3 regions of the Rahnella aquatilis CIP 78.65 genome follow, and region 3 is predicted to be linked to each of the others. Evidence: predicted binding sites of a transcription regulator. Region 3 holds the regulator's gene; each other region holds the start of a gene.
The links. Region 3 encodes PhoB, which activates phosphate uptake and scavenging genes when phosphate is short. Its sites were predicted from a motif close to CTGTCATAAAACTGNCNNAT; they were not measured.
Positions count from the first base shown of each region.

Region 1 (7,875 bases), 2.2 Mb from region 3:
CCCCATGTGGTCGCGGCGGGCGCTCTCACCGATCACAAACACCACATACATATCTTTGGCATCCGCCGGTGCGGTATACGTGAAGTGTTTGGCCGGATCGAACAGATTTTTGGTGTCTTCCGCCTGACTGTAGCTGCTGTAAGAATACAAACCCAGTGCTGAAAGCCAGTTGGATGGCGAATAGGTTCCGGCCACCACGCCGCCGTAACTCGCCATCATGCGGTTGTTTACGATGTCGTGACGATCCTGCACTTTACCCATCAGCTGAAGCGGCATATAGCAAAGCAGGCCGGAGACCGCGAGCAACAGGGTTTTGACCGCCAGTTTTTTAAAGGTCGTTTGTTTCAGTGCCGCGCCCGGCATTTTGCTCAGCCACAGCAGCAGTACCGGCAACACACTCACCAGTACTGTCCAGGCGATGAAATGTGTCCCGATAGATTCTTTCGATAAATCAATGGAATCAGACGCCAGCGCCGCCGCTAAAATTCCGTAGCCGATATCGACGTTAAACAGAATCATGTAGTAACTGGCGGCGGCGGATGAAATCACAATGGCGGTCATCAGCACACGGAAAATAGTTTTTCCGGTGTAAGACAGCAACATACAAAGGAAATAGACCAGCGCGAAGCAGGCCACCATTTCGACAGCAATCGACAAGGCATTGTCATAATGCAGTTGCTGATAACGACGGATAAAAATCGGAAGGTTTAGCAGAAGCCCAAGATAAAGTGCAATGAACAAAGAAATGCTCTGTTGCGAAAGTGAACGAATTTTATGCATTGGTAATAACTGGCTCTTTTGTGAGTCTGGTTGCGTCGAACTGACCGCTCGTACCGGAGGTTGGAACCCACTCCTTAGGACATTCAGACTCCGGGCCGGGCATTTTCGTTCAAACTGATTGGTTTCTTCCAATGTGATAATGTAACGAAATTAACGAAATCCTTAATTTTCAATGAAATGAAAAATACAGTTCTCCCATGTTTTCACGCAATTTTTCTCTTTTATTGAGAAAACTTGTGATCAGCAGCGGGAAAAGAAAGCGTAAAACACGTTTCTCCCTGTGGGGAACTGGTCACGCTTACACTGCCCTGATGCAGGGCCATAATGGCCTGAACAATCGACAATCCAAGACCGCTGGAGCTGCCGCCTTCGCTGCGGGAAGCATCGGCGCGGTAGAAGCGGTCGAAAAGTTTTCCGAGTTTTTCCGGCGGGACAGGCTCCCCCTGACTGATCACATGGATATTCATACCTTTTCCCTGCGGTTCGGCGCGCAACAAGATGGCACTTCCCTCGCGGCCATAACGCACTGCATTTGCCACCAGATTACTGAGCGCGCGCTGGAATAAAATGGCATCGGCATGCAGCACGCCCGCGCCTTTGCCGCCCAGCGTCATACCGCGCTCCTCCGCCAGGCCCTCAAAATATTCCTGAATGCGGATCATTTCAGATGAAACATCGATGGCCGTGATCGTCAGAACGGAACGTGCATCTGAAGCCCGCGCCAGAAACAGAATGTTTTCCACCATACGTGAAATGCGTTCCAGCTCTTCCATATTGTTCGCCAGCAGCGTTTCGTATTCTTCCACCGTGCGCGGCTGGTATAACGCCACCTGACAATGCCCCATCAGCGCCCCTACCGGCGTACGGATTTCATGCGCCAGATCGGCGGAAAATTGCGTCAGCCGCTGATACCCTTCGGCAAGCCGGTCGAGCATGTCGTTGAAAGAATAAATCAACTGCTGCAATTCCTGCGGCGCGTTCTCAGAAGACAATCGCGTAGACAGACTGGCCGGATGGATCTGCGCCGCCTCATGCGCCATATTGCGCAGCGGCCGCAATCCGCGGCGGATCACCAGATAACCCAGCGCGGCAATCAGCAAATAAGCGAACAACACCGCGCCAATGATTTCCCAGCGAAAAGTCTGTAACAGACGCGACTCCTCGGTCATGAAATGCGCGCCGGTGATTTCAACTGTCCGTCCGTCCTGAATTTTTACCGCCGCACGGGCAAAGCGTACCGGCGTGCCATCAGGGGCGGCGAGATGATGCACCGTATTCAGCGTCAGCGGCTGACCGTCCGCCACCGCCGCCACCGGCGGCAATGCCAGCCGTGACGGATTGACGTTGATCAGCAGCTTCTCACCGGACAGACCAAACGTCAGGATATCGCGCTCGTTGCCGAGCATATTTTCAAACAGACCGGGATTACGGCTGAGTTGCGACAGCGGGAATTCGTTGGCCAGCAGATGACGGAAATACTGCACGCGGCCACTGACCTGATAATCCGCGCGTCGCACCAGCTCTTTATCCATCGAGTAATAAAGATAAAATCCCACCGCACTGACCACCAGCGAGGCGATCAGCGCGAACAGTAAGGTCGCGCGAAGCGTCAGCGACATGGCGCGTTTCGGGAGGTGAGTCAATTGACGATCACTCATGTCGCACTTCGCATACGTAGCCAATGCCACGCACGGTGTGGATCAGTTTCACCTCAAATGCCCGGTCAACTTTGGCACGCAGACGCTTAATGGCGACATCCACCACATTGGTATCGCTGTCGAAATTCATGTCCCAGACCTGGGAGGCAATCATAGTGCGCGACAGCACCTCGCCCTCGCGGCGCATCAGCAACTGCAACAACATGAATTCCTTGTTGGTCAGCGCGATGGTCTGATCCTGACGGGTCACGCGCCGGCGCAGCACATCAAGATTCAGATCCGCCACCGAATACACATCCGGCTCACGGGCGGCCGGGCGGCGCAGCAAAGTGCGGATACGCAACACCAGTTCGGTGAAGGAGAACGGCTTGATGAGATAATCGTCAGCACCCAGCTCCAGCCCGTGAATGCGATCCTGCACTTCATCGCGGGCGGTGAGAAACAACACCGGTACGTCGCTTTTTTTGCGCAGGACTTCCATCACCTGCCAGCCGTCCAGCCCCGGCAGCATGACGTCGAGGATCACCGCGTCGTAACCTTCCTCAAGCGCCAGAAACAGGCCATCGGCACCGTTGCGCGCCAGATCCACGCTGTAACCCGCTTCTGTCAGCCCTTTTTTCAGGTAGTCGCCTGTACTGACATCGTCTTCAATCACCAGTATTCGCATTCAGGCCCTCAGCGCCGCATGACCATTCACCTAGAGAATGATTCATCCGAAAGTTTACCAGTTTCGTCAGACACCTTTGATGACAATTTTGTCATCAATTTGTCATCAGCCAATACCGGTTTATCGTCCACTCTTAAGAAAGTTATTCATCACTGGCAGGTTCAGTGATTCATCTAACAGAATGAAAAAACGCTGGAAAATGGAGAATTAATCATGAATGCACCAACACGTCTCGCTGGTCTGTTACTGGGTTCCCTGCTGATGTGCAGCGGGATGACATCGGCATTTGCCGCCGATAATGTGATTAAACCCACACGCGGAACCATTGATTCAGTTAATGACTCATCGGTACAAATCACCACCCGTCAGGGTGAGAAACTTGACGTTAAGCTGACTGATCAGACCAAAATCAATGCCGTCACCAAAGGCAAAATCAGCGATATCAAAGCGGACAGCTTCATCGGGACGGCCGCCGTTCCGCAGGCTGACGGTACGCTGAAAGCGCTTGAAGTTCACGTATTCGCACCCAGCCTGCGCGGCAGCGGTGAAGGCTTCAATCCGTTTGAATCCGCCGATGGCAAAATCAATACCATGACCAACGGCACCGTCGGCAAGCTGGTGAACAGCAACGGCCGCACCCTGACCGTGAAATATCACGATGCTGAGAAAACTGTCGTCGTGCCTGACGATGTGCCGGTCGTTCTGCTGGCACCGGGCGACCGCAGCCTGCTGAAACCGGGCACTAAAATCGTATTGTTTGCCATAAAAGACGACAAAGGTGCGCTGGTTGCCCGTGGTATTGCTGCCGGTAAAGACGGTATCGCGCCACCGATGTAATCCGGCCAGTCAACAGGAGATTAAGCGTGAAACCTCAGCTCTCATCGCCCCGCAAGCGCCGGATTCATTCCTGGCCGGTTCGTATTTGTCATTGGATTAATGTGCTGGCAATGATTGGCATGGTGATGAGCGGCTGGGGGATTTATAACGCCGACCCGCTTTTCGCTTTCACATTCCCGCAGAACACTACCCTCGGCGGCTGGCTGGGCGGCAATATTGCCTGGCATCTGGCGGTGATGTGGCTGCTGGCGGCCAATGCCCTGTTCTATCTGCTGTGGGGGATTTTCAGCGGTCATTTCAGGCGCGACTTTTTCCCCTTTTCGCCCCGCGCCGTCTGGCGCGATACCGTTCGCGCACTGACATTCAAACTTCCCCACAAGCCCGGTCAGTACAACGCCGTGCAGAAACTGATGTACAGCGGGGTTCTGTTGCTGGGCGCATTACTGGTGTTGTCGGGTCTGTCCATCTGGAAACCAGTGCAGTTCAGCGGGCTGGTCTGGCTGTTTGGCGGTTTTGGTATCGCCCGTTATGTGCATTTCTTTGCGATGAGCGGCGTGTTGCTGTTCGTCATTATTCACGTACTGATGGTTCTGCTGGTGCCTAAAACCTTCGTGGCGATGCTGACCGGCGGCAAAAAGATGAGCACGGAGAACCACGCCGATGAGTGAAAAATCACAACGGCCAAAAATTATTCCTGAGCCCGACCAGCGTAAACAACTGGTCAATATTCAGCGCCGTTTATTGCTGCGCTCAGGGCTGACGCTCGGCGGCGTCGCGATGCTGACGGGCTGTAATTTGCAGGACGGCGATCAGGTCGATAAGGTGCTGTGGGCCATGTCCCGCTGGAACGACCGGGTACAAAGCTGGCTGTTCAGCGGCCAGAAACTGGCGCAAACCTATCGTGCGGATCAGATCACCACGCCGTTTCGTTTCAACGCGTATTACCCCGAATACAACGTGCCGGAAATCGACATCTCTAATTACCGGCTGGAAGTCTCGGGTCTGGTGCAAAAGAAAGCCCCGTGGACGCTGGAGCAATTGCAGCGCCTGCCGCAGGAAAGCCAGATCACCCGGCTGATTTGCATTGAAGGCTGGAGTGCCATCGGCCAGTGGAAAGGTGTACCGCTGAAAACCTTCCTGCAACATGTCGGCGCGGATCTGACGGCCAAATATGTCGGATTCAAATGTGACGACCGCTATTATTCCAGTATTGATATGGCCACCGCGCTGCATCCGCAAACCATTCTGGCACTGGATTTTGGCGGCAAACCCTTACCGCCCGATTTTGGTTACCCGTTACGTCTGCGCATGCCAACCAAACTCGGCTTTAAAAACGCCAAGCATATCGGCGCGATTTTCGTCACCAACGAATATCCCGGCGGCTACTGGGAAGATCAGGGCTATAACTGGTTCAGTGGTATTTGACAGGTATAAAAGACAGGCATAAAAAAACCGCTCAATTGAGCGGTTTTCGTTTTCGCGGGAGGGTAACGGCAAAGCGTTACGCTGCGGCGAAGAATTAGAAGCTGTAACCCACGCCTGCGATCCAGGTACCGACATCAACACTGCGGATGCGGGACTGTTCGTAGGACACGTCCAGAGCAACGTTCTGGATTGGGTTGAACTGCAGACCAGCACCGTAAGAGAAGCCGTAATCGCTGGTGTCATTCTTTTCACGGTTAGCAGTTGATGCTGCTGCTTCGTTGTACTGGAATTTACCGTAGCCAACACCCACAACACCGTAGATGGAAACCCAGTCAGCCAGACGGTAAGCAGGACCCGCAGTCAGACCGTAGTATTGCGCTTTACGGTAGTCGCCAGATGCCGGAGAGCTGTCATCTTCGATATAAGTGAAAGACCCGATAGCGCCCAGTGGGTTGCTATCTTGTTCCCAACGGTATTTTAAGTTGAAGCCGTTTGCTTTGTTAGCAACGCCTTGTGCGTCACCCTGAGCGTAGCCAGCAGTTACGGTGCTGGTATCAGCGAAAGCGCTGGAAGAAACGCCCAATGCAACGACGCAAGCTAATGCGGAAAGACATGCAATTTTTTTCATAAACCACCTCAAAAAGAGAAACCAAAGTAACCTTCACGTTTGAAAATATAACAAAAACTAGTGTGAAACTCTGCCTCAATTAAGATGTCCAAAGCATCATATGGTGTAACAGGAAGTTTCCAGCATAGGTTATCCATTTAATTTTATTGAGATTTTAGTCGCATAAACTATAAGGTAAACTTATTGAACTTTTTGAGATTAGCAGATAATTCCTAAAATTATGCTCAAAAAAAGAACGATTTTAGGAAGATTTTAAACAGAAACGTTCCGAAAAAAACTTTTTGCGAGGATTTTTTCTCGCCACATTTCCCTCTACACTGACAGCGCTTTACCTTTCTTTTCAAAACTATAAATCTGAAGTTTCCGGATTCATGGATCACCTCAAAAGGCGCAATGGATGACACAGTCAGGACAAAATCAGCCGAAAAAACCGCAGATCGCTCTGCAGGCGGCGACGCATAACCACAGCCCGCCCGTTCCTGCATTACCGAAAAAAGCCTCACCGCTGGTGGCGATCATGTTGTTACTGATCGCCATGCTTTCATTACAAGGCGGCGCTTCGCTGGCGAAAACACTGTTCCCGGTGGTCGGCCCGCAAGGTGTCACGGCTCTGCGTCTCGGCATCGGCTCCATTCTGTTACTTCTCTATTTTCGTCCGTGGCGTCTGAAAATGCGCGGCGGTAATTTGCGTGCGCTGCTGATGTATGGCCTGGCGCTGGGCTGCATGAACTATTCGTTTTATCTGGCCCTGCGTACCGTGCCGCTGGGCATTGCCGTTGCCCTGGAATTTACCGGCCCGCTGGCAGTGGCAATGTTCTCCTCACGACGTCCGGTGGATTTCATCTGGGTCGTGCTGGCTGTGACAGGTTTACTGTTCCTGTTGCCTCTCGGGCAAAGCGCCGGGGGGGTTGACCTCAAAGGCGCGTGTTTTGCGCTGATCGCCGGTGCCTGCTGGGCCGTTTATATCCTCGCCGGACAACGCGCAGGCAGCAGTTACGGGCCGGGTACCGCCGCAATGGGGTCAGTGATTGCGGCGTTAATTTTCTTCCCGATTGGCGCAATACAGGCGCACACCTCCATTTTCAGCTGGGGGATTTTACCGCTCGGCTTGCTGATCGCCCTGCTCACTTCCGCCATTCCTTATTCACTGGAAATGATGGCACTGACTAAACTGCCAGCCAAAACCTTCGGCACGCTGATGAGTATGGAACCGGCGATGGCCGCGCTTTCCGGCATTATCTTCCTCGGTGAATTCCTGACCGCGACGCAGTGGCTCGGGCTGGCGGCGATTATCGCGGCTTCCGCCGGTTCAACGCTGACCCTGCAGCGCAAAATCAAAATCGAAACGGTGGATATCCCCGGGAATACCCCTTCAGGAAAATAATTCCGCGACGTCGACCTCATAAAAGCCATGTCATCACGATATGGCTTTTTCTTTTCTATCAGCAGGTTGCAAATTCCTTTCATTTATTTCACTTTTTTTCATCTTTTCCTGCATCCAAAAGCAGGGGGTCATTCGTATGTATAGATGTGAGGCAAGACCTTACCTACTTAACTGACGAAGGACACCATCATGAAAACATTACTCCGTACCGCAATCTGTGCTTCTCTGCTGCTCAGCACCGCGTCAATGGCAGCAATGATGTCCCAAAACACCACCATGGTCGGTGGCGCTGAAATGTATCCGTCCAAAAATATCGTAGAAAATGCCCTGAATTCGAAAGACCACACCACCCTGGTCGCGGCGGTAAAAGCAGCCGGTCTGGTGGAAACCTTGCAAGGCAAAGGGCCGTTTACTGTCTTTGCGCCGACCAACGCCGCCTTCGCAAAATTACCCGCAGGCACCGTGGATAATCTGGTGAAACCAGAAAACAAAGCCA
Region 1 covers NC_016818.1:1,513,984-1,521,858, reverse strand. Annotated here, with positions in the region: gene eptB (kdo(2)-lipid A phosphoethanolamine 7''-transferase) at 1-780, opposite strand, end outside; gene RAHAQ2_RS06975 (heavy metal sensor histidine kinase) at 1,002-2,438, opposite strand; gene RAHAQ2_RS06970 (heavy metal response regulator transcription factor) at 2,431-3,105, opposite strand; gene RAHAQ2_RS06965 (hypothetical protein) at 3,319-3,942, shown strand; gene RAHAQ2_RS06960 (cytochrome b/b6 domain-containing protein) at 3,969-4,610, shown strand; gene RAHAQ2_RS06955 (molybdopterin-dependent oxidoreductase) at 4,603-5,367, shown strand; gene ompX (outer membrane protein OmpX) at 5,462-5,995, opposite strand; gene rhtA (threonine/homoserine exporter RhtA) at 6,393-7,379, shown strand; gene RAHAQ2_RS06940 (fasciclin domain-containing protein) at 7,569-7,875, shown strand, end outside.
Region 1: the regulator PhoB is predicted to act here: its motif matches at 3,194-3,213, upstream of RAHAQ2_RS06970 (heavy metal response regulator transcription factor).

Region 2 (7,875 bases), 1.0 Mb from region 3:
TTTATGTGCCTAATATCGCGGACATGGCTGACAGCCTGGCGGTGAAACCGGGCGCGGTGCAACGGGTCATGGCATCCTATCTGCTGACATACGGCGGCTCGCAACTGGTTTACGGCCCCCTTTCCGATAATATTGGCCGTAAGCCGGTGATCCTGACCGGCCTGATAATTTTCCTGATTGGTGCGGCGGGCGCGATGATGTCAACGAGCCTGAACATGCTGATTGCCTTTGCAGCCATTCAGGGGCTGGGCACCGGTGTAGCAGGTGTGATGGCGCGAACCATGCCGCGTGATCTCTACAGCGGCGGTGCGTTACGCCATGCCAACAGCCTGCTGAACATGGGCATTCTGGTCAGTCCGCTGCTGGCGCCAGTGATCGGTGGCGCACTGTCGGCTTGGTTAGGCTGGCGGGCCAGTTTTGGTTTCCTGCTGATCCTGTGCGCGGGTGTGGCGTTTTCGATGTACCGCTGGTTGCCGGAAACACGTCCTGAATTCACTGTCGATCATCCGCCGCGCAAAATGCTTGGCAGCCTGCGTTTATTGCTGGCCGACGCCAACTTCAGCCGTTATCTGGTGATGCTGGTTGGCGCACTGGCCGGTGTGGCGGTGTTTGAAGCCAGTTGCGGAGTGCTGATGGGTGGCGTTCTCGGGCTGAGCGGGGTAATGGTCAGCGTACTGTTTATCCTGCCGATCCCTGCTGCCTTTTTTGGTGCCTGGTATGCCGGGCGCACGGAGAAAAGTTTCCAGCAACTGATGTGGCATTCGGTCATCAGTTGTCTGCTGGCCGGTCTGGCGATGTGGATCCCTGGCTGGCTGGGCATCATGAATATCTGGACGCTGGTGGTGCCGGCTTCGTTGTTCTTCTTCGGCGCTGGCATGTTGTTCCCGCTGGCGACCACCGGCGCAATGGAGCCGTTCCCGTATCTGGCGGGTGCGGCCGGTGCACTGGTCGGTGGATTGCAGAATATGGGGTCAGGGCTGGTCGCATGGATGTCGGCAATGCTGCCGCAAACCGGTCAGTTCAGCCTCGGGTTACTGATGTTTGCAATGGCGGTGCTGATTCTGTTGTGCTGGTTACCGATGTCGAACCGCAGTCAGCATGAAGGGCATACGGCCTGAGGATGCAAAAAAGCAGGGCGCTGTTGGCCCTGATTTTTGATGACCGGAAGGGGCTGCTCAGATAATAAATTCGTGCAGCGCCGCGTCCTTGCGGTCGAGATAATGGGTCGAGCGGATACGGCGAATAGTGCGGGATTTCCCGCGGATCAGCAGCGTTTCGGTGGTCGCCATGTTCCCCTGACGGCTGATGCCTTCCAGCAGGTCGCCTTTGGTAATACCGGTCGCGGAGAAAATTACGTTATCGTTACGCGCCATATCATCGAGCAGCAGCACTTTACCGGCTTCAATACCCATCACTTTACAGCGCGCCAGTTCTTCTTCACCGATACGACGGTTTTCCGGTGTATCGCCTTTCACGTCATGACGCGCCAGCAAACGGCCCTGCATATCGCCATCCAGCGCACGGATCACCGCCGCGGAAATCACGCCTTCCGGTGCGCCGCCGATGCCATACAGCACATCCACTTCGCTTTCCGGCATACAGGTCAGGATCGTCGCCGCCACATCACCGTCCGGGAATGCGAACACACGCACGCCTGACGCCAGCATTTCACGGATCGCATCGTCGTGACGGGGTTTCGCTAAAACCGCCACGGTCAGCTCGGTCAGCGGCTTATTCAATGCCTTCGCAATATTTGCGAGGTTTTCTGCCAGCGTGAGTTGCAGATCAATTGCCCCTTTCGCGCCCGGCCCGACGGCAATTTTTTCCATGTACATGTCCGGCGCATTGAGGAAAGAACCTTTGTCACCCACAGCCAGCACGGCCAGCGCGTTGGATTGCCCCATGGCGGTCATGCGTGTGCCTTCAATCGGATCAACGGCGATATCCACCGCATCGCCATTGCCGGTACCGACTTTTTCACCGATATACAGCATCGGCGCTTCATCAATTTCACCTTCGCCAATGACGATGGTGCCATTGATATCGACTTTATTGAGCATGATGCGCATGGACTGAACGGCAGCATTATCGGCAAGATTTTTGTCACCACGACCCAGCCATTTGTAACCGGCCAGTGCGGCAGCTTCGGTCACGCGGGAGAACTCGATTGCTAATTCACGTTTCATTGGAAAGCCTGTAGAAAGAAAAAAGAGGTCGGTGAGGCGAGGCTCATCTGTGGCGCAGATTTTAGCACAACGGGAAAAGGCGTATAAAAAAACTCCCCGGACGGGGAGTTTCAGAAAGTGGTGTTGGCGATAATATCCGGCGATTACTCGTCGTGATCTTCCCACGAACGAACGCGTGCCACTGCTTTTTGCCAGCCTTTATAGCGGACATTGCGTTCCGTCGTTTCGATACCTGGGCGGAATTCACGCTCGATGATGGCTTTGCTGCGCACTTCTTCCAGATCGTTCCAGAAACCGACAGCCAGCCCGGCGAGGAAAGCAGAGCCCAGTGCGGTGACTTCCAGCACTTCGGGGCGCTCAACGCGGGTGCCGAGAATGTCTGACTGGAATTGCATCAGGAAGTTGTTGGCAACCGCACCGCCATCAACGCGCAGTGACTGCAGACGAGCGCCTGAGTCAGCCTGCATCGCATCCAGTACGTCGCGGGTCTGGTAAGCGATAGATTCCAGCGTTGCACGGATAATGTGGTTGCTGTTCGCACCACGGCTCAGACCGAAGATAGCGCCGCGGGCATACGGGTCCCAGTAAGGCGCACCGAGGCCGGTGAAGGCGGGCACCACGTAAACGCCGTTGGTGTCTTTCACTTTCATAGCGAAATATTCGGAGTCGGTTGCGTCGCTGATAAGCTTCAGTTCATCACGCAACCACTGAATGGACGCACCGCCGACAAACACGGCACCTTCCAGCGCATAGTTTACTTCGCCGCGCGGGCCACAGGCGATGGTGGTCAGCAGGCCATTTTTAGAGGCAACGGCTTCAGTACCGGTATTCATCAGCAGGAAGCAGCCAGTGCCGTAGGTATTCTTCGCCATACCCGGTTGCACACACAGCTGGCCATACAGCGCCGCCTGCTGGTCACCCGCGATACCGGCGATAGGGATACGCGTACCGCCTTTACCACCAATGTTGGTCTGGCCGTAAATCTCAGAAGAAGGGCGAACTTCCGGCAGCATTTCACGCGGAATATCCAGCACTTCCAGCATGCGGTCATCCCATTGCAGATCATGGATGTTGAACAGCATGGTACGTGAGGCGTTGGTGTAATCCGTCACGTGAACACGTCCCTGCGTCATTTTCCAGACCAACCAGGTGTCGACGGTGCCGAACAGCAGTTCGCCGCGTTTAGCCCGTTCGCGGGAGCCTTCAACGTGGTCAAGGATCCACTTCAGTTTGGTGCCGGAGAAGTACGGGTCAATCACCAGGCCGGTGTTGTGACGGATGTATTCTTCCATGCCGTCTTTTTTCAGCTTTTCGCAGATGTCAGCAGTACGGCGACATTGCCAGACAATCGCGTTATAGATTGGCTTGCCGGTTTCTTTTTCCCACACGATAGTGGTTTCACGCTGGTTGGTGATACCGATACCGGCAATCTGATCGGAGTTAATGTCGGCTTTCGCCAGCACTTCAACCAGCACCGAGCTTTGCGATGACCAGATTTCCATCGGGTCGTGCTCAACCCAGCCTGACTTAGGGTAAATCTGGGTGAATTCGCGTTGTGACACGCTGACGATATTGGCATCGTGATCCAGAACTACGGCGCGTGAACTGGTTGTACCCTGGTCGAGTGCAACAATGTATTTTTTTTCGTGAGTCGTATCTGCTGACATAATATTCATCCTGCAAATGAGTAATCTGTGGAACAGTTTAGCCGATCAGGCCTTACGCTGTTTGGATGGCTGAGATGCTTTTTCTTCTGCCGGCTCATTAATCTGATGTGGCAAATGGCGACCGATCAGCGCTTTATATGCGATGGCACCCAGAGAAGCTCCAAGCAGCGGGCCAAAAATCGGCACCAGGAAATAAGGGATATCGCGCGCGCCGGTGAAGGCAACTTTGCCCCAGCCAGCGAAGAAGGCGAACACTTTCGGACCGAAGTCACGTGCCGGGTTAAGGGCGAATCCGGTCAGCGGCCCCATCGATGCACCGATAACGGCGATCAGGATACCGATCAGCAGCGGTGCCAGCGGGCCACGTGGAATACCGTTGCCATCATCAGTCAGGCCGAGGATCAGTGCCATCAGAATGGCCGTAATCACCGTTTCTACCAGGAACGCCTGCAATACACTGATGTGCGGGTTTGGATAGGTCGAGAAAATACCGGCCAGATCCAGACTTTCGACGCTGCCGCGCACCATGTTGTGGCTTTGTTCAAAATCGAAGAACAGGTTGTAGTAAAGGCCGTAGACCAGTGCAGCGGCGCAAAAAGCACCGGCGACCTGCGCGATGACGTAAGGCAGAACTTTGCGTCCTTCAAAGTTTGCAAACAGACAAAGTGCGACGGTCACCGCCGGGTTCAGATGTGCACCTGAAATGGCGGCGGTCAGGTAGATGGCCATTGCCACACCCAGCCCCCAGATAATACTGATTTCCCACTGGCCAAAGGTTGCCCCGGCAAGTTTCATTGCTGCGACACAGCCCGCACCAAAGAAAATGATAAGCCCGGTACCCAGAAACTCAGCGATGCACTGACCTTTTAATGTGGAACTCATGGTTTGGCTCATAGTTTGATCCTGCTAAGGATGATGTTAATGGTTAGTTATAGTTTTTCTGTTATGTCGTTTGTGAACGTAATCGGATTTTGGCGTTCATCATTAAATGAGAACGTAATGTGAATTTATCGTTAACGAGCATAAACGAGAAATAGCGAAATCAAATTTTGTGTGTCGCGTCATAAAAATGAGCGATTTCGCGTGTTGGTGGAACTTGATGTAGCGCAAGAAGTCCATGATTTAACATTTTTAGCGCGCGTTTCTGACAAACGAGCATCGATATCGCTTTCAGCATGGTGGCTAAGGTTATTCGGCATTAACCGGTATTTCTGGTGTGTGACGCTGCTTTTTAAGCATTTCCTGATACCCGGCGCTGTTAAATTGCAACAGACTGCGTGGATAAAGGGGTTGCGGGTAGACAGATCAAAGCTGGCTACATACAATCACCCGTTAAGACACCTGCCGGTTTTATGCAATTCTTCTGATGAATTTGTTATAAAAATCGACGGAGTGCAGGAATTTTTGAGCCGTGTCCGGACGATGCGGCAGAACATAAGATGTGCGCCTTGCGAACATAAGGGGACCGAAAAATGTCATTTGAAGTATTTGAGAAATTAGAAGCTAAAGTTCAGCAAGCGATCGATACCATTACTTTGTTGCAGATGGAAATCGAAGAACTGAAAGAACAGAACAACACCCTGTCTCAGGAAGTTCAGCAAGCCAGCGGCAACCATGAGTCTCTGGTGCGTGAAAATGCGCAGCTGAAAGAAGAACAACACGTATGGCAGGATCGTCTGCGTGCACTGTTGGGAAAAATGGAAGAAGTTTAATTACTTCATATTCCACATAAAAAAGGACGCCTTGGCGTCCTTTTTTGTTGTGCTCAGAAGGTCATTACTCAATATCAAGCGGGTCTTCTGACAGTACGATACCGGTATTGTCGGCATAAAGATGGTCGCCGGAGAAGAAGGTGACGCCGCCGAAATTGACACGAATGTCGCTTTCGCCAATCCCTTCACTGCCTGCGCCAGCCGGGATCGCGGCCATCGCCTGGATGCCCAGATCCAACTCTTCGAGATCGTCCACCTGACGAACCGCACCATAAATCACGATGCCTTCCCATTCGTTTTGCAACGCGAGGCGTGCCAGTCCGGCATCCAGTAGTGCGCGACGCACAGAACCGCCGCCATCGATCACTAATACACGGCCACGGCCATTTTCTTCGAGCAGGTCATAAAGCAAGCCATTATCTTCGAAGCATTTCACGGTGGTGATTTGCCCGCCAAATGAAGTACGGCCGCCAAAGTTGGAGAACAAGGGTTCGACGACATTCACTTCTTCATGGTAGATGTCGCAAAGTTCGGAAGTATCGTATTTCATAGGATTTCATCTGGTTGCTGCATGAGTGTTCAGTATATCCCTTTCCGGCGGATGTTGGCAAAATCATCAATTGTTAAATGTGAAAAGTGACCTGATAAACGCACATCAGGCCAACTTTACTCAATTGAGCAACAGACCCACTGCAAACAAGACGTTAGTCAGCAACGCGGTTTTTACCATGTGCTCCAGCAACGGGCGGACTTCAGTGGAAGTTGTTGTTTTCATCACCCGTATCAGATGTTTTGCCAGCATTGGGAGCGCCAGAATAAACAGCCAGCCGGTCCAGTGATGCAGGTGTACGGCGGAGAAAATCGCCAGACAGAGCACGGCCGCAGTCAGAATGATGACGTGATAACGGCGTGCGTTAACCGGCCCGAGGCGAACCGCCAGCGTGTTCTTGCCGTTGGCGCTGTCGGTTTCGATATCGCGCAAATTATTGATATTCAGTACGGCGGTGGCCAGCAAACCTGTCGCCGTCGCCGGAAGCATGACGATCCAGTCGAAATAGCCTGCCTGTAGATAAAACGTCCCCGCGACACTGATCCAGCCGAAGAAAATCAGCACGGAAATATCGCCAAGCCCCATGTAGCCATAAGGCCGTGTGCCGACGGTATACGTGATGGCTGCGCCAATTGACAGCAAGCCGAGGATCACAAATCCGGCCACATCACTGGGTTTATGGCAGGCCACGGCGATAAGCGCGATACCGCAGATAATGGTCAGCACGATGGTCAGGAGAATCGCGCGCTTCATCTGTGTAGCGGTAATCAGCCCCTTTTGCATGCCGCGCAGGGGACCGACGCGATCCGGCGTGTCGCTGCCTTTCTCTGCATCGCCATAGTCATTCGCCAGATTCGACAGGATTTGCAGACAGCCAGCGGTCAGCAGTGCCAGCAACGCGATAAGCGGATGGAAAACGCCTTGCAGGCTGGCAATGGCAGAACCCATGACGATAGAGGCAAACGCCAGTGGCAAGGTTTTCGGGCGCAAGCTTTCCAGCCAGGCGCGGGCGGGCGTCGTCGGTGTGCAGGGAGTGATTATGCTCATAGGTGATTTCTCAGGTGAAGAATCAGTCCGAAATCTAAAAAAATCAGGGAGGCAAACGCCTCCCTGAAGATCACTTTCGGAACGTATGAGCAAATTATAAGATAAAACGGCTCAGATCTTCATCAGCTACCAGCTGGTCAAGGTGGCTTCTAACATAATCTGCATCAATGTTTATGGAGATACCGTTGCTTTCGCTGGCGTCGTAAGAGATATCTTCCATCAGACGCTCCAGAACGGTGTGCAGACGACGCGCACCTATGTTCTCGGTGGTTTCGTTCACCTGCCATGCGGCTTCTGCAATGCGGCGGATACCGTCAGCGGTGAAATCAATGGTGACGCCTTCGGTGGCCATTAATGCTTTGTACTGATGAGTCAGCGAAGCACTTGGCTCGGTCAGTATGCGTTCGAAGTCTTCAGTCGACAGCGCCTGCAGTTCCACACGAATTGGCAGACGACCTTGCAATTCAGGAATGAGGTCTGACGGGCTGGCCGTCTGGAATGCGCCTGACGCGATGAACAGAATGTGATCGGTTTTTACCATGCCGTGCTTGGTGGACACCGTACAGCCTTCCACCAGCGGCAGCAGGTCACGCTGGACACCTTCGCGGGAGACGTCCGGGCCGGAGCTCTGGCCACCACGTTTACAGATTTTGTCGATCTCATCGATAAACACGATGCCGTGTTGTTCAACGGCTTCGATCGCCTGTTCTTTC
Region 2 covers NC_016818.1:4,720,455-4,728,329, reverse strand. Annotated here, with positions in the region: gene emrD (multidrug efflux MFS transporter EmrD) at 1-1,118, shown strand, start outside; gene glpX (class II fructose-bisphosphatase) at 1,176-2,186, opposite strand; gene glpK (glycerol kinase GlpK) at 2,330-3,853, opposite strand; gene RAHAQ2_RS21355 (MIP/aquaporin family protein) at 3,899-4,747, opposite strand; gene zapB (septal ring assembly protein ZapB) at 5,326-5,565, shown strand; gene rraA (ribonuclease E activity regulator RraA) at 5,630-6,115, opposite strand; gene RAHAQ2_RS21340 (1,4-dihydroxy-2-naphthoate polyprenyltransferase) at 6,236-7,162, opposite strand; gene hslU (HslU--HslV peptidase ATPase subunit) at 7,257-7,875, opposite strand, start outside.
Region 2: the regulator PhoB is predicted to act here: its motif matches at 4,912-4,931, upstream of RAHAQ2_RS21355 (MIP/aquaporin family protein).

Region 3 (7,875 bases):
CCAGACTCATTAATATGTCGGCTAACAGCATTCAAAAATGGGAACGTAACGAAACGAAACCAACGGGTGCCGCCCTGCTTTTACTGCTGTTAATCGAAGAAAAAGGTTTACAGATCATTTGCTAAAAGAAGCCACAGCTTGTTGCTGTGGCTTGATTTTTATCCCTTCACATCGCTTTGGCTGGCCTGTTCCTGAGGAACAATCAACTTCGGTGCCAGCGTAAACATAAAGCGCGTACCCACCCCCACTTCACTCATGACTTCAAGTTTCGTGTGGTGATGGCTGAGCGCATGTTTGACGATCGCCAGCCCGAGGCCGCTGCCGCCGGTCTGGCGTGAGCGGGCTTTGTCAACGCGGTAGAAACGTTCGGTCAGGCGCGGCAGGTGCTGCGGCGCAATGCCCGGCCCGTTATCACTGATCTGGAACTGTGCGCCATGCGGCGTTTGCTGCCAGCTGACTTCAATCCGCGTACCGGCTGGCGTGTGGTTGACGGCGTTATACACCAGATTCGACACCGCGCTGCGCAACTGATCTTCATTACCAAAGACCTTCAGCTTGTCATTAATGCGAAACACCACTTCATGCCTGCCGTTGCTTAACGTTTGCACTTCACGTTCGAGCATACCGAGCATCACCGGAATATCGACTTTTTCATGCAAATCAATATTCGCTGAAGCTTCGATTTTCGACAGTGTCAGCAACTGTTTCACCAGCCCGTCCATCCGCCGCGTCTGTTCCTGCATGGTATCGAGCGCTTTGCTGCGAAAAGGCTCTTCCAGCTTGGCGTCTTCCATCATTTCCAGATACCCCTGCAAGACAGTCAGCGGCGTTCTCAGTTCATGACTGACGTTAGCGAAGAAGTTACGCCGCGCGCCTTCGAGCTGACGCATCTGGGTCACGTCGCGCGCGACCATCAGCAATTGCCCTTCGGAATAGGGCATGACGCGAAACTCGACGTAATGCTCATTATTGAGTTGCAGATTCAGCGCCCGGCTGAAATCGCGGGTCTGGATCCACAGCCGGAATTCCGGATAACGCAGCAGGTTGAAGATATGTTGTCCGTTATCCTCCGGCCAGCGGAAACCGAGCAAATCCTGCGCCAGCCCGTTGCACCAGAAAATATTGCCGTCTTCCGTGGTCAGCACCACAGCATCCGGCAGTGATTCGGCCCCGCTGCGAAAGCGTTTGATGAGCTGACCTAATTCGCGACGCCGGCGCCGGTTGCGCATCTGCATCTGGTTCAGCCCGTAAAACAGCGGCTCCCAGCTCCAGCGACCATTCGGCGGCGTAATGCTGCGGTCAAGCCACAACCAGTGTGAGAGTTTGAGCTGATTGTAATAATTCCAGCCCAGTGCCGCAGCCAGCGACACAAAAAGGAGCCAGCCGAAATGGCCGACGAAGATACCGAGAATTAACGCTGGCAGGCAAAAAAGAAATAATTCACCGGCCAATCGTTTCCATGACAAACGTTCTAGCACACAGATTCTCCGCTGTGAGGACTCAATAACGCGTTGAAAAACGGTATCCGGTACCGCGAACAGTCTGGATCATTCTGTCATGTCCGCTGGTTTCCAGCGCCTTACGCAAACGACGAATATGCACGTCTACCGTGCGATCTTCCACATAAACGTTAGTGCCCCAAACGTTATTGAGCAACTGTTCCCTGCTGTATACCCGTTCGGAATGGGTCATAAAGAAGTGTAATAACTTGAATTCGGTCGGCCCCATATCGAGCGCCTGCTCATTGGCCATCACACGGTGAGACGACGGATCCAGGCTTAAACCCTGCATGTCGATCACTTCTTCCACCGCCATTGGCGAGATGCGACGCATCACGGCTTTAATGCGGGCAACCAGTTCTTTCGGAGAAAACGGTTTGGTGATGTAATCATCGGCACCGACTTCAAGGCCGCGCACCCGATCTTCTTCTTCACCGCGTGCGGTCAACATCATCACCGGAATTTCGCGGGTCAGTGCTTCACGTTTAAGATGCTTAATAAACTGGATACCGGAACCGCCAGGTAACATCCAGTCGAGCAGGATCAGCTCAGGGTAAGGTTCAACAAGTTGCCCGATCGCTGAATCAAAATCCTCAGCTTCTACGGCCTGATAGCCATTTTGTTCCAGTACAAAACACACCATTTCACGGATTGGAGCTTCGTCTTCAACCACCAATATACGTCTAGCCATCGTAGGTCCTGCCAATAGGTTAGCGATCTTTTATTTGATTGCGGGCGCCATTATGCGTCAGTTTTGTGACAGATTTATGAATGAAAAGAATGGTTCATTACAGTCAACTATGACAGATACATTTCTTCTATTTAGCGGCCATCTTGCTGAAATTGGTCTGATTTATCGGGGACAGCTTCCCCCGCTGGCGTTTATACTTTGCCCCATCGTCGTCATCCAGGGTTCATACGGGAGTCTCATGCGCCTGATCCACACGTCAGACTGGCATCTCGGCCAGTACTTTTTCACTAAAAGCCGTGCAGCCGAACATCAGGCATTTTTGCGCTGGCTGACCGGTCAGGTGCAGCAACATCAGGTCGATGCCGTGATTGTCGCGGGCGATATTTTCGATACCGGATCGCCGCCCAGTTATGCCCGCGAATTGTATAACCGCTTCGTGGTGGAATTACAACACACCGGCTGCCAGCTGGTGGTGCTGGCGGGCAACCACGATTCCGTCGCCACACTCAATGAATCGCGCGAGCTACTTTCCTGCCTGAACACGCGGGTGATTGCTACCGTCGGTGAAAACCTTTCTGAACAGGTTTTAGTGCTCCGTCAGCGTGACGGAAAACCGGGCGCGGTACTGTGCGCCATCCCGTTTTTACGTCCGCGTGATCTGCTCGCCAGCCAGGCCGGTCAGTCCGGCAGCGACAAACAACTGGCGTTGCAGGAAGCCATCGCCGCGCATTATGACGCACTGTGGCAGGCCGCGCAGGCCAGACGTGACGAACTGGGCGTGCCGCTGCCCATTATTGCGACCGGCCATCTGACGACTGTCGGCGTCAGTACCTCTGATTCCGTGCGCGACATCTATATAGGCACGCTTGATGCGTTTCCGGCGCAGGCCTTTCCGCCGGTCGATTATGTGGCATTGGGGCATATTCACCGCGCGCAGTGCGTCGCCAAAACGCATCATATCCGTTACAGCGGCTCGCCGATTGCCCTGAGTTTTGACGAGCTGAGCAAGGCCAAAAGCGTATATCTGCTCGATTTCGACGGCGCAACGCTCAACACCATCGAGACACTGGAAATCCCCGTTTTCCAGCCAATGCAGATAATCAAAGGCTCGCTGGCGGAGATTGAAAAGCAACTGGCGCAGTTCGAAGGCGGCGATGCGCAAAAAACCGTCTGGCTGGATATCGAAGTCGCCACGCAGGATTACCTCAGTGATATTCAACGGCGCATTCAGGCGCTAACGGCCGATCTGCCGGTGGAAGTCGTATTGTTACGCCGCAGCAAAGAACAACGCATCAGCAGTATTGGGCAGCAGGAAAAAGAAACCCTCAGCGAACTGAGTGTCAGCGACGTCTTTGAACGGCGGCTGGCGCTGGAGCCGGCCCCTGATGAACCCCGTCAGGCGCGGATGCGCACATTGTTCGCGCAGGTTGTTGAACAGGTCACCAGCGGTCAGAGCGCGGAGGACAGCCCACGATGAAAATTCTCAGCCTTCGTTTAAAAAACCTGAACTCGCTGGAAGGCGAATGGAAAATTGATTTCACCGCCGAGCCGTTTGCCAGCAACGGATTATTCGCCATCACCGGCCCGACCGGCGCCGGGAAAACCACCCTGCTCGATGCTATTTGTCTGGCGCTTTATCATCAGACGCCACGGCTGAATATCACGCCAAGTCAGAACGAACTGATGACCCGCCACACTGCCGAATCACTGGCGGAAGTGGAGTTTGAAGTGAAAGGTGTGGGTTACCGCGCATTCTGGAGCCAGCGGCGTGCCAAAAATTCCCCTGACGGGAATCTGCAGGCACCGAAAGTCGAGCTGGCGTTACTGGCCGACGGCAAAATCCTGGCCGATAAAGTACGCGACAAACTCGACGCCATCGCCACCCTGACCGGGCTGGATTTTGGCCGTTTCACCAAATCGATGATGCTGTCTCAGGGGCAGTTCGCCGCGTTTCTGAATGCCGATGCCAATGACCGCGCCGAACTGCTGGAAGAACTGACCGGCACCGAAATTTACGGGTTGCTGTCTGAACGCGTGTTTGAACAACATAAAGAAGCGCGTATTGCGCTGGACGGCCTGCATCAGCGCATGGCCGGAATCGAACTGCTCAGCGAAGAGCAGCGCCAGACGCTGGAAGCGCAACGTGCTGAACTGAACGCGCAGGAAATCAGTCTCAGCCAGCAGGCGCAGCAACGCCAGCAGGATCTGAACTGGCTGCAACAATGGCAGCAGATGCAGCAAAAACAGCAGCAATTTCAGCAGCAACTGGCCGCCGCAGAGCAGGAAAATCTGGCCGCCGCGCCGCAGTTACAGCAACTGGCGCGCAGTGAACCGGCAGAAAAACTGCGTCCGTTACTCGTTGATCGCCAGCGTTGTCAGGACGAATCACAACGCCTTCAGCAATGGCTGACACAACTGACGCAGCAGCAGGAACAGCAGCTTGTGCAGCTGACGCCGCTGAAACAGGCGCAAGAACAGGCTCAAACGGCACGGCAGACACAGGCCGAAGAACAGCGCCGGATGCAGACGCTGATCGAAGAAAAAATCCTGCCGCTGGACGGCGAAATCACTCAATGGCGCAAATCGCTGGCGGAAACACAGCAGGCGGTGGGTGAGTCGCAGAAACAGGCCGCTGAACAAAGCGCGACGTTGCTGCAAATCACGGCGGAACGCCAGAAGCTGGATGAAGAAAGTCGTCAGCATCAGACCCGCCAGACCGCACTAACCGAAGCCCTTAACGCCGCACAGCAGCGCCAGACCGGACTGGAAAAGCAGCACCCGCTGGCGGCCTTGCAGAAACGGCAAAAGGAACTGATGCTGCTCAGGCCGGTGCGTCAGCAGTTGTTTTCACTCGCGCAAATTTTCCCGCAACTGAACCAGCGCGTGCAGCAACAACATAAAGATTTTGCGCAATATCAGACGCAACTGACAGAGGAAGAACAGCGCCTGGGTGCGATCCGCCAGCAATGCCAGAAACAGCTGGAACATCTGAATGACGTCAAAGCGCTGCATAAACAGGAAATGCTGATCGTCAGTCTCGAAGCCGAACGCGCGAATTTGCAAAGCGGCCAGGCCTGCCCGCTGTGCGGCTCGACATCACATCCGGCGGTTGAACACTATCAGGAGATCAAACCTTCTGAAACGGCGCAGCGCGTCGAGAAAATGCAACTGGAATTCGATGCGGCAAAAGCCAGCGGTATCGAACTGGCGGCGAAGATCAAAAACCTGAAAGAACAGCAAACGCGTCTGCAAACCCAGATGGAGCAGGATCAGCAGCAACTGAATGCGCATACCGCCAACTGGCAACAGCTCAGTACGCCGCTGAATCTGACATTTACGCTGCATGACACCGCCGACATCACACAATGGCTGACTGCCCGCGACGAAGAAGAGCAGCAGACTCAGGCACTGATCAGCCAGCATGAACAACTGACGCGGGAGCTGCAACAGGCCAAAGATGCGCTGACTGACGCCCTGAACCAGCAGCAGAAAGTCCGGCAGCAAAGTGCCTTGCTGACCGAACGCATTACCGGGCTGGAAGAGATGCAGGCGAAATCTCAGCAAGATCTTGTGCGGTTGCAAAAACAACTGACGGAGGGTGAAAAAAACCTTTCTGCGCTGAATGCCCTGCGTCTCGAGCTGTTCGGTGAGCGCCAGGTGGCTCAGGTTCGCGAGCACTTACATCAGCAACAGCAGGCGGCAGAAAAAGCGCTCAGTGATGCACAAGCCGCGCTGCATAAAGCGCAGGAACAGCGCGACCAGTTGGCCGGTCAGTTGGCCAGTACGCAGCAGCGACAGTTACAGACCGCCGCACAACTGACGCAGGCGGAACAGGCGTGGCAGCAGGCGCTGAGCGCCAGCGGATTCGCCGATGAAATCGCAGTGAAAGAGGCACTGCTTGACGACGCGCTGCGTCAGCAACTTCAGCAACGCAAAGAACATCTGCAACAGCAACTGGCGCAGGTACAGGCGTTACTGATCGACGCCAAAGACATGCTGGAAAAGCACCGCCTTGCCCGTCCTGCACATCTGAGTGAAACCGACAGTGATCTCAACGCCCTGACGGTGCAGCAGACGGAACTGGCACAACAGCTGAAAGCGTTACAACAGCGTCTGGGCGAAGTGAAAAATCAGCTGGAAAGCGACAAACAGCGGCACAGCGGACAACAGGCATTGATCGCTAAGATTGCCCAGGCGCAGCTGACCTGCGATGACTGGGGTTATCTCAATCAGATGATTGGTTCCAGCGACGGCGCGAAATTCCGTAAATTCGCGCAGGGTCTGACGCTCGATCATCTGGTATATCTGGCGAACCGTCAGCTGGAAAAACTGCACGGGCGCTATCTGTTGCAGCGCAAAACCAGCGATGCGCTGGAGTTGCAGGTGGTCGATACCTGGCAGGCCGATGCCGTGCGCGACACCCGCACGTTATCCGGTGGCGAAAGCTTCCTGGTCAGTCTGGCACTGGCGCTGGCGCTCTCCGATCTGGTCAGTGATAAAACCCGTATTGACTCACTGTTCCTTGATGAAGGTTTCGGCACGCTCGATGCCGACACACTGGATACCGCGCTGGATGCGCTGGACAGCCTCAATGCCTCGGGTAAAACCATCGGCGTAATAAGCCATGTCGAAGCGATGAAAGATCGCATTCCGGTACAAATCAAAGTCACCAAGGTAAATGGTCTGGGTGTCAGTCGCCTGAGCAGTGAATTTAAAGTCTGACCGCCGTTTTTTGCCAGGGCATGCCGCTAGTGAGATTGCTAGCGATATGCCCTGTTGTGGATCCTGATTGTGAGCATCTGCACAAAAATCGCACCAGCGCAGTGCGTTCTCCTGTGCCAACCTGCTGAATTTCGGCTAATTCCCACCCGCCAGTAAACTGGCACGCCCTGTGCTTAACGTTATGTATACAAGTTGCAGTACAAGTTGCAACGCCTTCATAACCGCTAAGGGAACCGCCCATGAAAAACATCAAACCCGAATGCCTTCCGGTGGATAAAAAACGCCGCCAGCTGATGAAATGGCTCGCTATCACCGGCGGCGTATCCACCCTTGGCGGCATGATCCCGACGTCCGTTTTTGCAGCCGACGATGACGAAATCCGTATTGGTTACTGGCCGATTGTCGGCGGTTTACCGCTGTATGTGGCGCTGGAACAGGGCTTTTTTAAAGAAGCCGGGCTGAATGTGAAAGGCGTTAAATTCGCCAGCGCCCAGCAAATTGTCGAAGGGATGATCACCGGCAGGATCCACGGCTGCGCCAACGGTACGGCAACCGGCGCGCTGGGACTGGGGGCGATCACCTCACCGGGTCTGTTCAAAATTATCTGTTCTAACCCGTCAAACCATAAGCTGGTGCTGGATGAATTCCTGGTGCCGCTGAACAGCACGGCAAAAGCGATCAGTGACCTGAAAGGTAAGAAAATCGCCTGCGGACCGGGGATCCAGAACGTCACTATGGCAAAGATCATTCTGGAGAAAAATGGTTTCACTAATCCTTCAGTGATCGAACTGCCGGTGGGACAACATGTGCCTGCGCTGGCCGCCGGACAAATTGACGGCGTGTATACGCTCGAACCGACCGGCACTGTCGGGCGAATGAAAAACCTTTCCCGCACGCTGGAAACCGGCGTGATTTCGAAATACGTGCTCGGCAACGCCGACGCCCCGTGGTTCGGCGGCGCGG
Region 3 covers NC_016818.1:3,684,265-3,692,139, forward strand. Annotated here, with positions in the region: gene RAHAQ2_RS16735 (helix-turn-helix domain-containing protein) at 1-125, shown strand, start outside; gene phoR (phosphate regulon sensor histidine kinase PhoR) at 159-1,478, opposite strand; gene phoB (phosphate response regulator transcription factor PhoB) at 1,501-2,190, opposite strand; gene sbcD (exonuclease subunit SbcD) at 2,429-3,667, shown strand; gene sbcC (exonuclease subunit SbcC) at 3,664-6,912, shown strand; gene RAHAQ2_RS16760 (ABC transporter substrate-binding protein) at 7,152-7,875, shown strand, end outside.